3 regions of the Pseudomonas sp. S3_A03 genome follow, and region 3 is predicted to be linked to each of the others. Evidence: predicted binding sites of a transcription regulator. Region 3 holds the regulator's gene; each other region holds the start of a gene.
What was found. Region 3 encodes sigma-54, which starts transcription at its own class of promoters, with help from an activator protein. Its sites were predicted from a motif close to ANTGGCATNNANNTTGCTNT; they were not measured.

Region 1: the regulator sigma-54 is predicted to act here: its motif matches at 1,570-1,589, upstream of flgB (flagellar basal body rod protein FlgB).
Region 2: the regulator sigma-54 is predicted to act here: its motif matches at 1,402-1,421, upstream of glnK (P-II family nitrogen regulator).

What each region holds. Positions count from the first base shown of each region.
Region 1 covers NZ_CP162753.1:2,634,303-2,637,575, forward strand. Annotated here, with positions in the region: gene flgD (flagellar hook assembly protein FlgD) at 1-656, opposite strand, end outside; gene flgC (flagellar basal body rod protein FlgC) at 673-1,116, opposite strand; gene flgB (flagellar basal body rod protein FlgB) at 1,120-1,527, opposite strand; gene AB4O25_RS11905 (hypothetical protein) at 1,847-2,623, shown strand; gene cheR (protein-glutamate O-methyltransferase CheR) at 2,714-3,273, opposite strand, start outside.
Region 2 covers NZ_CP162753.1:3,853,173-3,856,445, forward strand. Annotated here, with positions in the region: gene AB4O25_RS17685 (ammonium transporter) at 1-820, opposite strand, end outside; gene glnK (P-II family nitrogen regulator) at 855-1,193, opposite strand; gene AB4O25_RS17695 (accessory factor UbiK family protein) at 1,617-1,877, shown strand; gene AB4O25_RS17700 (YifB family Mg chelatase-like AAA ATPase) at 2,030-3,273, shown strand, end outside.
Region 3 covers NZ_CP162753.1:5,012,500-5,015,772, reverse strand. Annotated here, with positions in the region: gene lptA (lipopolysaccharide transport periplasmic protein LptA) at 1-185, shown strand, start outside; gene lptB (LPS export ABC transporter ATP-binding protein) at 185-910, shown strand; gene AB4O25_RS22930 (RNA polymerase factor sigma-54) at 1,109-2,602, shown strand; gene hpf (ribosome hibernation-promoting factor, HPF/YfiA family) at 2,678-2,983, shown strand; gene ptsN (PTS IIA-like nitrogen regulatory protein PtsN) at 2,994-3,273, shown strand, end outside.

The DNA.
Region 1 (3,273 bases), 2.4 Mb from region 3:
TCGCCGCCGGTCTTGCTCAACGTCACGCTGGTCACGGTTGCCGGCAGCGATGTTGCCAGGGCCACTGCGTCGCCCTTGTCATTCTTGGTCGTGGCCGCAAAGGTGTAGGTGCCGGCTGGGGCGACCTCGCCGTTGCCGTTCTTGCCATCCCAGATAAAGTCCGACGTACCGGCACTCTGGGCGCCCAAATCGAGGGTGCGCACCAGGTTGCCGTCTTTGTCGGTGATCTTGACGGTGACGTTACCCGTCGCCGCGGTCACGGCCACCGAGCCGGTCATGCTCTTGCTGGTATCCACCAGGGCCTTGTCGGTCTGGGTGATGATCGAACGCCCGACCAGCGAAGAAGCCTGCAGCGCTTGCGAGGAGCTGAAGTTGCTGGAGATGTTATTCACCGAGTCGTTCAGGGTGTTGATGCCTTCGAGGCTGCTGAACTGCGCCAGCTGGGCCACGAATGCACCGTTGTCCTGGGGTGACAGCGGGTTCTGGTTTTTCAGTTGGGTCACCAGCAGTTGCAGGAACGCGTCCTTGCCCAGCGACTGGTTGCCCGTCGCGGTCTTGGAAGCATCACCCAGGCTGCTGTTGTCCGTTGCAGTCTTGACCTTGGAATTGAACAGGTCCTGGACTGCCGTGTTGTTAGACGTATCAACGATGGCCATTATTTGGCGCCCCTTATCACTGACCCAGGGTCAGGACCTTTTGCATCATGGTTTTGGCGGTGTTCATCATTTCCGCGTTGGTCTGGAACGAGCGGCTGGCGGAGATCATGTCGGCCATCTCCTCGACCACGTTGACGTTCGGGTAATACACGTAGCCTTTTTCGTTCGCTGCCGGGTGGTTAGGCTCGTAGCGCGCTTCGAGGTTGCTCTGGTCTTCGACCACACCGAGTACCTGCACGCCTTTGCCGGCGGCGTCCTGTTCCTGGAACAACGAATCGCTGCCACCGTTCTGGCCGGCCTGGAACATGGTGGCGAACACCGGGTGCCGGGCGCGATAGGTTTGGTCAATGCTCGAAGACACAGTCTCGGCGTTGGCGATGTTACTGGCGACGGTGTTGAGGCGCGTGGTCTGGGCGCTCATGCCACTGCCGGCAATATTGAAAACACTGGACAGGGACATGGCTTACTCTCCACGCAGGGCTGACATCAGCCCTTTGAATTTGCTGTTGAGCAGGGTAAAGCTGGCCTGAAAGTTCACCGAGTTCTCGGCATAAGCCGATTGCTCCAGTTGGGCGTCGACGGTGTTCTGGTCGATCGATGGCTGCATCGGCGTGCGATACAGCAACGACTCGTCACCACTGCTCAGGCCTTGCGCTTCGATATGACGGTTGTTGGTCATGTTCAAGGCGAAGGTGCCGTTCTTGGTCTTGTCCTGCTGTGCAGCGAGCACAGCGGAGAAGTCCAGGTCCCGAGCCTTGTAGTTCGGGGTGTCGGCGTTGGCAATGTTGTTGGCCAGGACTTCGGCACGCTGGGCGCGGAAGCCCAGGGCTTGTTCGTGGATACCGAGCGCTTTATCGAAGCTGATGCTCATGGCGGAAACCTTTAGGCTGACCTGCTGTTCGTTAACAGGACTATAGCAAGGTGCATGCCAACCTGAGCAGAGCCCGAATTTCAAGGGCTTGCGGCAATGTTGCCGGCGGTGATGCCAGAAAAGCGGCAAGCGATTTCCGCGTAGCGCCAGTAAAGCGGCAATCGGGCTTGCCGCTTGCGAGTGGAGGGCTATAAACGGTGTGCGCAGGGGGCCGGGGTATTTAACCGTTTGTCCGTACTGTTATTTATGACAATTGCGACACGCGCAGGCTTTGATGCTTTATCAACCGACCCCCTTAAGCACAACGCAGAGGCTCGACATGTTGATAATCCCGGCCCCCAGGTTTGTCGAACAGGATTCGACACAGCCGATCCCGAATCTTGACCCTGCCCGACTGAGCGGCGACGTCGCCATACTGAGGTTGGATTTTCCTATGCAGCCAGCCGATTATTTCTATTTGAGCCTCAACAGCACCGTTCTTGGTGGCACGCACAATCAAAGCTTTAATATTGCCCACAGCACCGCTTCGCTGCGGATTCTGATTCCCACGAACATTGTCATCGCCAGTGCGGGCACCGAAGTCCAGTTGCGGGCCCGCATCCTGCGTGGAGGGCTGTATTCCACTGCAGGGGAGGCGAGAATAAACATCGGTCGCCTGCCCATTGTGGTGCCACCAGACCAGTCATGGGACTTCAGCGACGGCACCTTTCAAGGCTGGGTAGCACAAGGCGTCTATGTGTCGCGGCTAAGCGTGATCGGTAGCCGCGTGGTCGTTAACCAGTTCAACAATCAGGCCACCAGCTCCCACATCATCACCCGTGCAGTTCCGGTAACGGCAGGACGCACCTATAACTGCAGCTTCGAGGTGACGGGAAGTACAGCCGTCAGCGACGGGTCGACCCTGCACATGACGATAAACGGCAGCCGGATCGGGCCTGACGTCACCACTATTACCGATGCCCGACGCCAAATCGGAACAGGAACATTTACCGCCGCCACGACGGGAACCGTGCGACTCGGCATCTTCAACGCAACAGTGCCCAGCGGGCAACATGGCCTGTCCCTGGGGCCCCTCCAAATGAGCACCACGCCCTGAGCGCTGTTGATGAGGACCGGCAGCGATTTTGCGCGAATAAAAACCGGGAGACTTTGCAAAGGTCTCCCGTTTTTGTTTTTAAAGCGCCGGTTATTTGGCCTGGTAAATGATGCCGGGGCTGCACTGCACCATCTGGAAGTGATCCGGCAGGCCGTTCAGCGCTTCGGAAGCACCCAGGAACAGGTAGCCGCCACGCTTGAGCGTGCCATGGATGCGCAACAGGATGTCTTTCTTCACCTCGGCCGAGAAGTAGATCAGCACGTTGCGGCAAAACACCATGTCGAACTTGCCCAGGCTGGCGTAGCTGTCGAGCAGGTTGAACGAGCGAAACTCCACGCGGTTTTTGATCGGCGCCTTGATCGCCCAGCGCCCGGCGCCTTTAGGCTCGAAGTAGCGCTGCAACCGGTCTTGGGACAAACCACGGCCCAGGGCCAGGCTGTCGTACTCACCGGTCTTGCAGTTGGTGAGCATGGTGCCGGACAGATCGGTGGCGACAATTTGCGCACCGGCCTTCAATTGCCCGATGTTGGTCCGCTCGAACTCATCGATGGACATCGAGATGGAATACGGCTCCTGCCCCGAAGAACAGGCCGCCGACCAGATGCGCAGACGCTGGCCCGGGCTGGCCTTGATAGCCTCCGGCAGCACCT
Region 2 (3,273 bases), 1.2 Mb from region 3:
CCAGCATCGCCATGCCCGCAGTGCCGTTGGCCGCAACAGCCGAGCCGGCGTTGAAGCCGAACCAGCCGATCCACAGCATGGCCGCACCGATCAGGGTGTAACCGAGGTTGTGCGGGGCCATCGGTGTGGTCGGGAAGCCCTTGCGCTTGCCGAGTACCAGGCAAGCTACCAGGCCGGCCACACCGGCGTTGATGTGAACCACGGTGCCGCCGGCGAAGTCCAGCACGCCCCAGTCCCACATCAGGCCACCGTTGCCGCTCCAGACCATGTGCGCGATCGGCGCATAGACCAGCGTGAACCAGATGCCCATGAAAATCAGCATTGCGGAAAACTTCATACGCTCAGCGAACGCACCGACGATCAGCGCCGGGGTGATGATGGCGAAGGTCATCTGGAAAGTGATGAACACCGCTTCCGGGAACAGCGCCGCAGGCCCGGTGATGCTGGCCGGAGTGACACCCGCCAGGAACGCCTTGCCCATGCCGCCGAAGAAGGAATTGAAGTTGACTACGCCCTGCTCCATACCGGTGGTATCGAACGCGATGCTGTAACCGTAGATGACCCACAGGATGCTGATCAGGCCAGTGATGGCGAAGCACTGCATCATCACCGACAGAATATTCTTGGAGCGGACCATGCCGCCGTAAAACAGCGCCAGGCCCGGGATGGTCATGAACAGCACCAGTGCGGTGGCGGTCAGCATCCAGGCGGTGTCGCCGGAGTTGAGGACTGGAGCAGCCACTTCGTCTGCCGCCATGGCCAGGCTTGGCATTACGATGGACAACAGGGCTCCGAGCCCTGCGAATTTACGCAGAGTCATATTGTTTTCTCCTGGGGCGTTGGGGTTTGGCGGCTTAGATTGCGTCGGTATCGGTTTCGCCGGTACGGATGCGAATAGCCTGTTCCAGATTGACCACGAAGATCTTGCCGTCACCGATCTTGCCGGTGTTGGCCGCCTTGGTTATCGCCTCGATAACCCGGTCAAGATCCTTGTCGTCAATGGCGACATCGATCTTCACCTTCGGCAGGAAATCGACTACGTATTCCGCGCCGCGATACAGCTCGGTATGACCCTTCTGCCGACCGAAGCCCTTGACCTCAGTAACGGTAATGCCCTGCACGCCGATCTCGGACAGTGACTCGCGTACATCGTCCAACTTGAACGGCTTGATGATGGCAGTGACTAGCTTCATGAAAACTCTCTCCCGAATTGGTGGACTTGCCCCAGGAAAACAAACCCGTCTCAAGTCTAAGCGCAGTGCCTGGCTTTGTAACGCATCGTCGCAAGGGCAGTTGCCATTGCGACGCCAGCTAACCACTGGTGACGAAACCTGTACCCCTGATCCGTCAGCGCACTGCATTCGTCACAGCGACTGCATCAGTGCATGGGTCATGATCGTCTAAGCAGAAACCTTGCCAGCTCCCGTAAAAACCACTGAAATCAGTCCATTGCCCACTTAAGCCCACCCGCAGGGCTGTCTGGCGGCCGCAATGCGCACGAAAACAGTGCGCCGCCGTCCGGCGCGATGCGCGAAAAGCGTGCGCCGCAGGCCGTGAAAAAGACTATAGACGCTGCGTGATACACTGCCCGCCAACAGTTTTCCGGAATATTTCCCATGCTCGCGCCCAAAGACCTCCTCGACGCCCTGAGCGGCCATGCCTCTCGCCTGTTCAGCGGCGAAACCCCGCTGCCCCGCAATGAAATCGAAAGCCAGTTCAAGGCCTTGCTGCAAAGTGGCTTCAGCAAGCTCGACCTGGTAAGCCGAGAAGAGTTTGATAGCCAAATGGTGGTGCTGGCCCGCACGCGTGCGCGGCTGGAGAGCCTGGAAGCGAAAGTCGCGGAGTTGGAAGCGCGGTTAACACCACCCGCTGAATAAACGCAGCCCGTGTGGAAGGGGGCTGGCTCCCTCCACACGCGCGTCACCTTTTTCTCTGGATACGTTCTGTAAAACCTCCGCGCTTCGCTCTTCCCCACCTCGTCTACCCTTGAAAAACCGCAGGAAGCGGCCCTCCATTTCAAGGAACGAGCATGTCCCTCGCCATTGTCCACAGCCGCGCCCAGGTCGGCGTCGAAGCCCCCGCCGTCACCGTAGAAGTGCACATGGCCAATGGCTTGCCTTCCCTGACCCTGGTGGGCCTGCCCGAAACCGCCGTCAAGGAAAGCAAGGACCGCGTGCGCAGCGCCATCCTCAACAGTGCCCTGCAATATCCCTCGCGCCGCATCACCCTCAACCTCGCGCCCGCCGACCTGCCCAAGGACGGCGGGCGCTTTGATTTGGCCATCGCCTTGGGGATTCTGGCGGCCAGCGTGCAGGTACCGGCGTTGATGCTCGATGAGGTCGAATGCCTGGGCGAATTGGCGCTGTCCGGTGAAGTGCGCGCGGTCAAAGGTGTGTTGCCAGCCGCATTGGCGGCGCGCAAGGCCGGGCGCACCGTGATAGTGCCGCGGGCGAATGCCGAGGAGGCCTGCCTGGCTTGCGGGTTGAAGGTGATAGCGGTGGATCACCTCCTGCAGGTGGTAGCGCACTTGAATGGGCAGGTGCCGATTGAGCCCTACAAATCCGATGGCTTGCTGTACCTGAACAAGCCCTACCCAGACTTGAGCGAAGTGCAGGGCCAACTCGCCGCCAAGCGTGCATTGCTGATCGCAGCGGCGGGTGCGCACAACCTGCTGTTCAGCGGGCCACCGGGCACCGGCAAGACCTTGCTCGCCAGCCGCCTGCCCGGTTTGCTACCGCCACTGAGCGAACAGGAGGCTCTGGAAGTGGCGGCGATCCAATCGGTGGTCAGCCTCGCGCCGCTGAGCCACTGGCCACACCGGCCGTTTCGCCAGCCGCACCATTCCGCTTCAGGCCCGGCGCTGGTGGGTGGCGGCTCGAAACCGCAGCCAGGGGAAATTACCCTGGCGCATCACGGGGTGTTGTTCCTGGATGAATTGCCGGAGTTCGATCGCAAAGTACTGGAGGTGCTGCGCGAGCCACTGGAGTCGGGACACATCGTGATTTCCCGCGCTCGCGACCGAGTGAGTTTCCCGGCGCGCTTCCAACTGGTGGCGGCCATGAACCCCTGCCCCTGCGGCTATATGGGCGAACCCAGTGGGCGTTGTCGCTGCACGCCGGAGCAAATCCAGCGGTATCGAAACAAGCTCTCCGGGCCGCTGCTAGATCGAATCGACCTGCACCTTACCGTGGCACGTGAAACAACCGCGTTGAATCCAACCCGGCAGGCCGGTGACACGACGGCTACAGCCTCGGCCCACGTGGCCGAAGCCAG
Region 3 (3,273 bases):
ACCGCATTGTATTGATCGACCAGGCCAAGGTGCTGAGCCCCGATGGCAACTCCACGGAAGGTGAAAAAATCACCTATGACACCGTGAAGCAGATCGCCAACGCCGGTCGAGCCAATGGCAACAAGGTAACTGCGCCACGTCCGCGTATCGACATGGTTATCCAGCCGAAGAAGAAGGCCGAGTAATGGCAACCCTGAAAGCCCAGCATCTGGCCAAGGCCTATAAAAGCCGTCAGGTCGTGCGCGACGTCAGCCTGTCGATCGACAGCGGCCAGATCGTCGGCTTGCTCGGCCCCAACGGCGCCGGCAAGACCACATGCTTCTATATGATCGTCGGCCTGGTCCAGGCAGATCAGGGTCGCGTACTGATCGACGACCTGGATGTCAGCCATCAGCCGATGCACGGCCGTGCTCGCGCCGGTATCGGCTATCTCCCGCAAGAAGCCTCGATCTTCCGCAAACTGTCGGTTGCCGACAACATCATGGCTATCCTTGAGACCCGCAAGGAACTCGACCGTGACGGCCGCCGCCAAGAGCTGGAAAGCCTGCTGCAGGAGTTCCACATCAACCACATTCGCGACAACCTTGGCATGAGCCTGTCCGGTGGCGAGCGTCGTCGCGTGGAAATCGCCCGCGCCCTGGCGACCGCGCCAAAGTTCATCCTGCTGGACGAACCGTTTGCCGGCGTCGACCCGATTTCGGTCGGCGACATCAAGCAGATCATCCATCACCTCAAGGCCAAGGGTATCGGCGTATTGATCACCGACCACAACGTGCGTGAAACCCTCGATATCTGCGAAACCGCGTATATCGTCAACGATGGCCAGTTGATCGCCGAAGGCGATTCCGCGACCATCCTGGCCAACGAACTGGTCAAGGAAGTGTACCTGGGTCACGAGTTCCGCCTGTAAAACCACCTGTATGAACAGGGGGTGGCAGGTCGTTTGTCCGAAGCGCGCGTACCAAAGAAAAACCTACGGTTTTTTTATTGTTACCGCGCTCTAGGCAAAGCCCTCGATATCAGGCATATAATTTGCTTATGTTTGGCGCTCACGCGCCCTGTCGTGGATGGCGCATTGCGCCGGCGAATAAGGTGTTAAGCCCCTGCCATGAAACCATCGCTAGTCCTGAGAATGGGCCAGCAGCTGACGATGACACCGCAGCTGCAACAGGCCATCCGCCTGCTCCAATTGTCGACCCTGGACCTGCAACAGGAAATCCAGGAGGCCCTGGAGTCCAATCCGATGCTCGAACGCCAGGAAGAAGGCGACGACTTCGATAATGCAGACCCGCTGGCCGACAACATCGAGCAAAAACCCAATTCCGACGTGCAGGAACCCTCCTACCAGGAAACCGCCCCAACGGTGGATAACCTTGAGGAAGGCGACTGGAACGAACGCATTCCCAACGAACTCCCGGTGGATACCGCCTGGGAAGACGTCTACCAGACCAGCGCGAGCAGCCTGCCCAGCAACGATGATGACGAGTGGGACTTCACCACCCGCACCTCCGCCGGCGAAAGCCTGCAGAGCCATCTGTTGTGGCAACTGAACCTCGCACCGATGTCCGACACCGATCGCCTGATCGCCGTCACGCTGATCGATTGCATCAACAACCAGGGTTATCTGGACGAGACGCTCGAGGAGATTCTGGAGGCCTTCGACCCTGAACTGGACATTGAGCTGGACGAAATCGAAGCCGTCCTGCACCGCATCCAGCAGTTCGAGCCTGCGGGTATTGGCGCCCGCTCCCTGAGCGAATGCCTGTTGCTGCAACTGCGCCAGCTGCCCGCCAAGACACCTTGGCTGGCTGAATCACAGCGCCTGGTCACCGATTACATCGACCTGCTGGGCAGCCGCGACTACAGCCAGTTGATGCGCCGCATGAAGCTCAAAGAAGATGACCTGCGCCAGGTTATCGAACTGGTGCAAAGCCTCAACCCGCGCCCGGGCTCGCAGATCGAGTCCAGCGAAGCCGAATATGTGGTCCCTGACGTGATTGTGCGCAAGGACAACGAACGCTGGCTGGTGGAATTGAACCAGGAGTCGGTGCCACGCCTGCGGGTCAACCCGCAATATGCCGGTTTTGTGCGCCGCGCCGACACCAGCGCCGACAACACCTTCATGCGCAACCAGTTGCAGGAAGCCCGCTGGTTCATCAAGAGCCTGCAGAGCCGTAACGAAACCCTGATGAAAGTTGCCACCCAGATCGTCGAGCATCAGCGCGGCTTCCTGGAATACGGCGACGAGGCGATGAAGCCTCTGGTGCTGCATGACATCGCCGAGGCGGTAGGCATGCACGAATCAACGATTTCACGGGTGACGACGCAAAAATTCATGCATACCCCACGGGGTATATATGAGCTCAAATACTTTTTCTCCAGCCATGTCAGCACCTCCGAAGGCGGCGAATGCTCGTCCACGGCGATCCGCGCGATCATCAAAAAACTGGTTGCCGCGGAAAATCAGAAAAAGCCGTTGAGTGACAGCAAGATCGCTGGTTTACTGGAGGCACAAGGCATTCAGGTCGCCCGTCGAACCGTCGCCAAGTACCGCGAGTCCCTTGGGATCGCGCCTTCCAGCGAGCGTAAGCGTTTGATGTGACGGGCGGGCCACAGCGTTCCAGTGGCAGGCGTCTTTGCCTGCCGCTTTATGCACTGGCAACGAAGGAGAAGCTGTATGCAAGTCAACATCAGTGGACACCAGCTGGAAGTCACCAAGCCCCTGCGTGAGTACACCGAGAGCAAGCTGAACAAGCTTGCGGGGCATTTTGACAAGATCACCAACGTGCAGGTCATCATGGAGGTCGATAAGCTCAAGCAGAAAATCGAGGCCACCCTGCACGTACCGAATGCCAAGCTCGTCGCCAATGCTGAGCATGAGGACATGTACGCGGCGATTGACTCGCTCTACGACAAGCTGGACCGCCAACTCATAAAGCATAAGGAAAAGAATCTGCACCTGATGCAAGGTACAGGTCGTTAACTCTCCCCCCATGATCCGACTTGAAACCATCCTGACCCCCGGCCGTTCCCTCGTGAACGTGCCGGGCGGCAGCAAGAAAAAAGCCCTTGAACAAATTGCCAACCTGATCGCCCGCGAAGTGCCGGATCTGGAGATGCAAGTTGTCTTCGAGGCACTGGTTGCCCGTGAAAAACTCGGTTCCACCGGTTTTGGCAACGGCATCGCCATTCCTCACTGCCGCCTCAAAGGCTGTGACACCCCCGTGAGCGCCCTGCTGCATCTGGAAGCTCCGATCGATTTTGACGCCATCG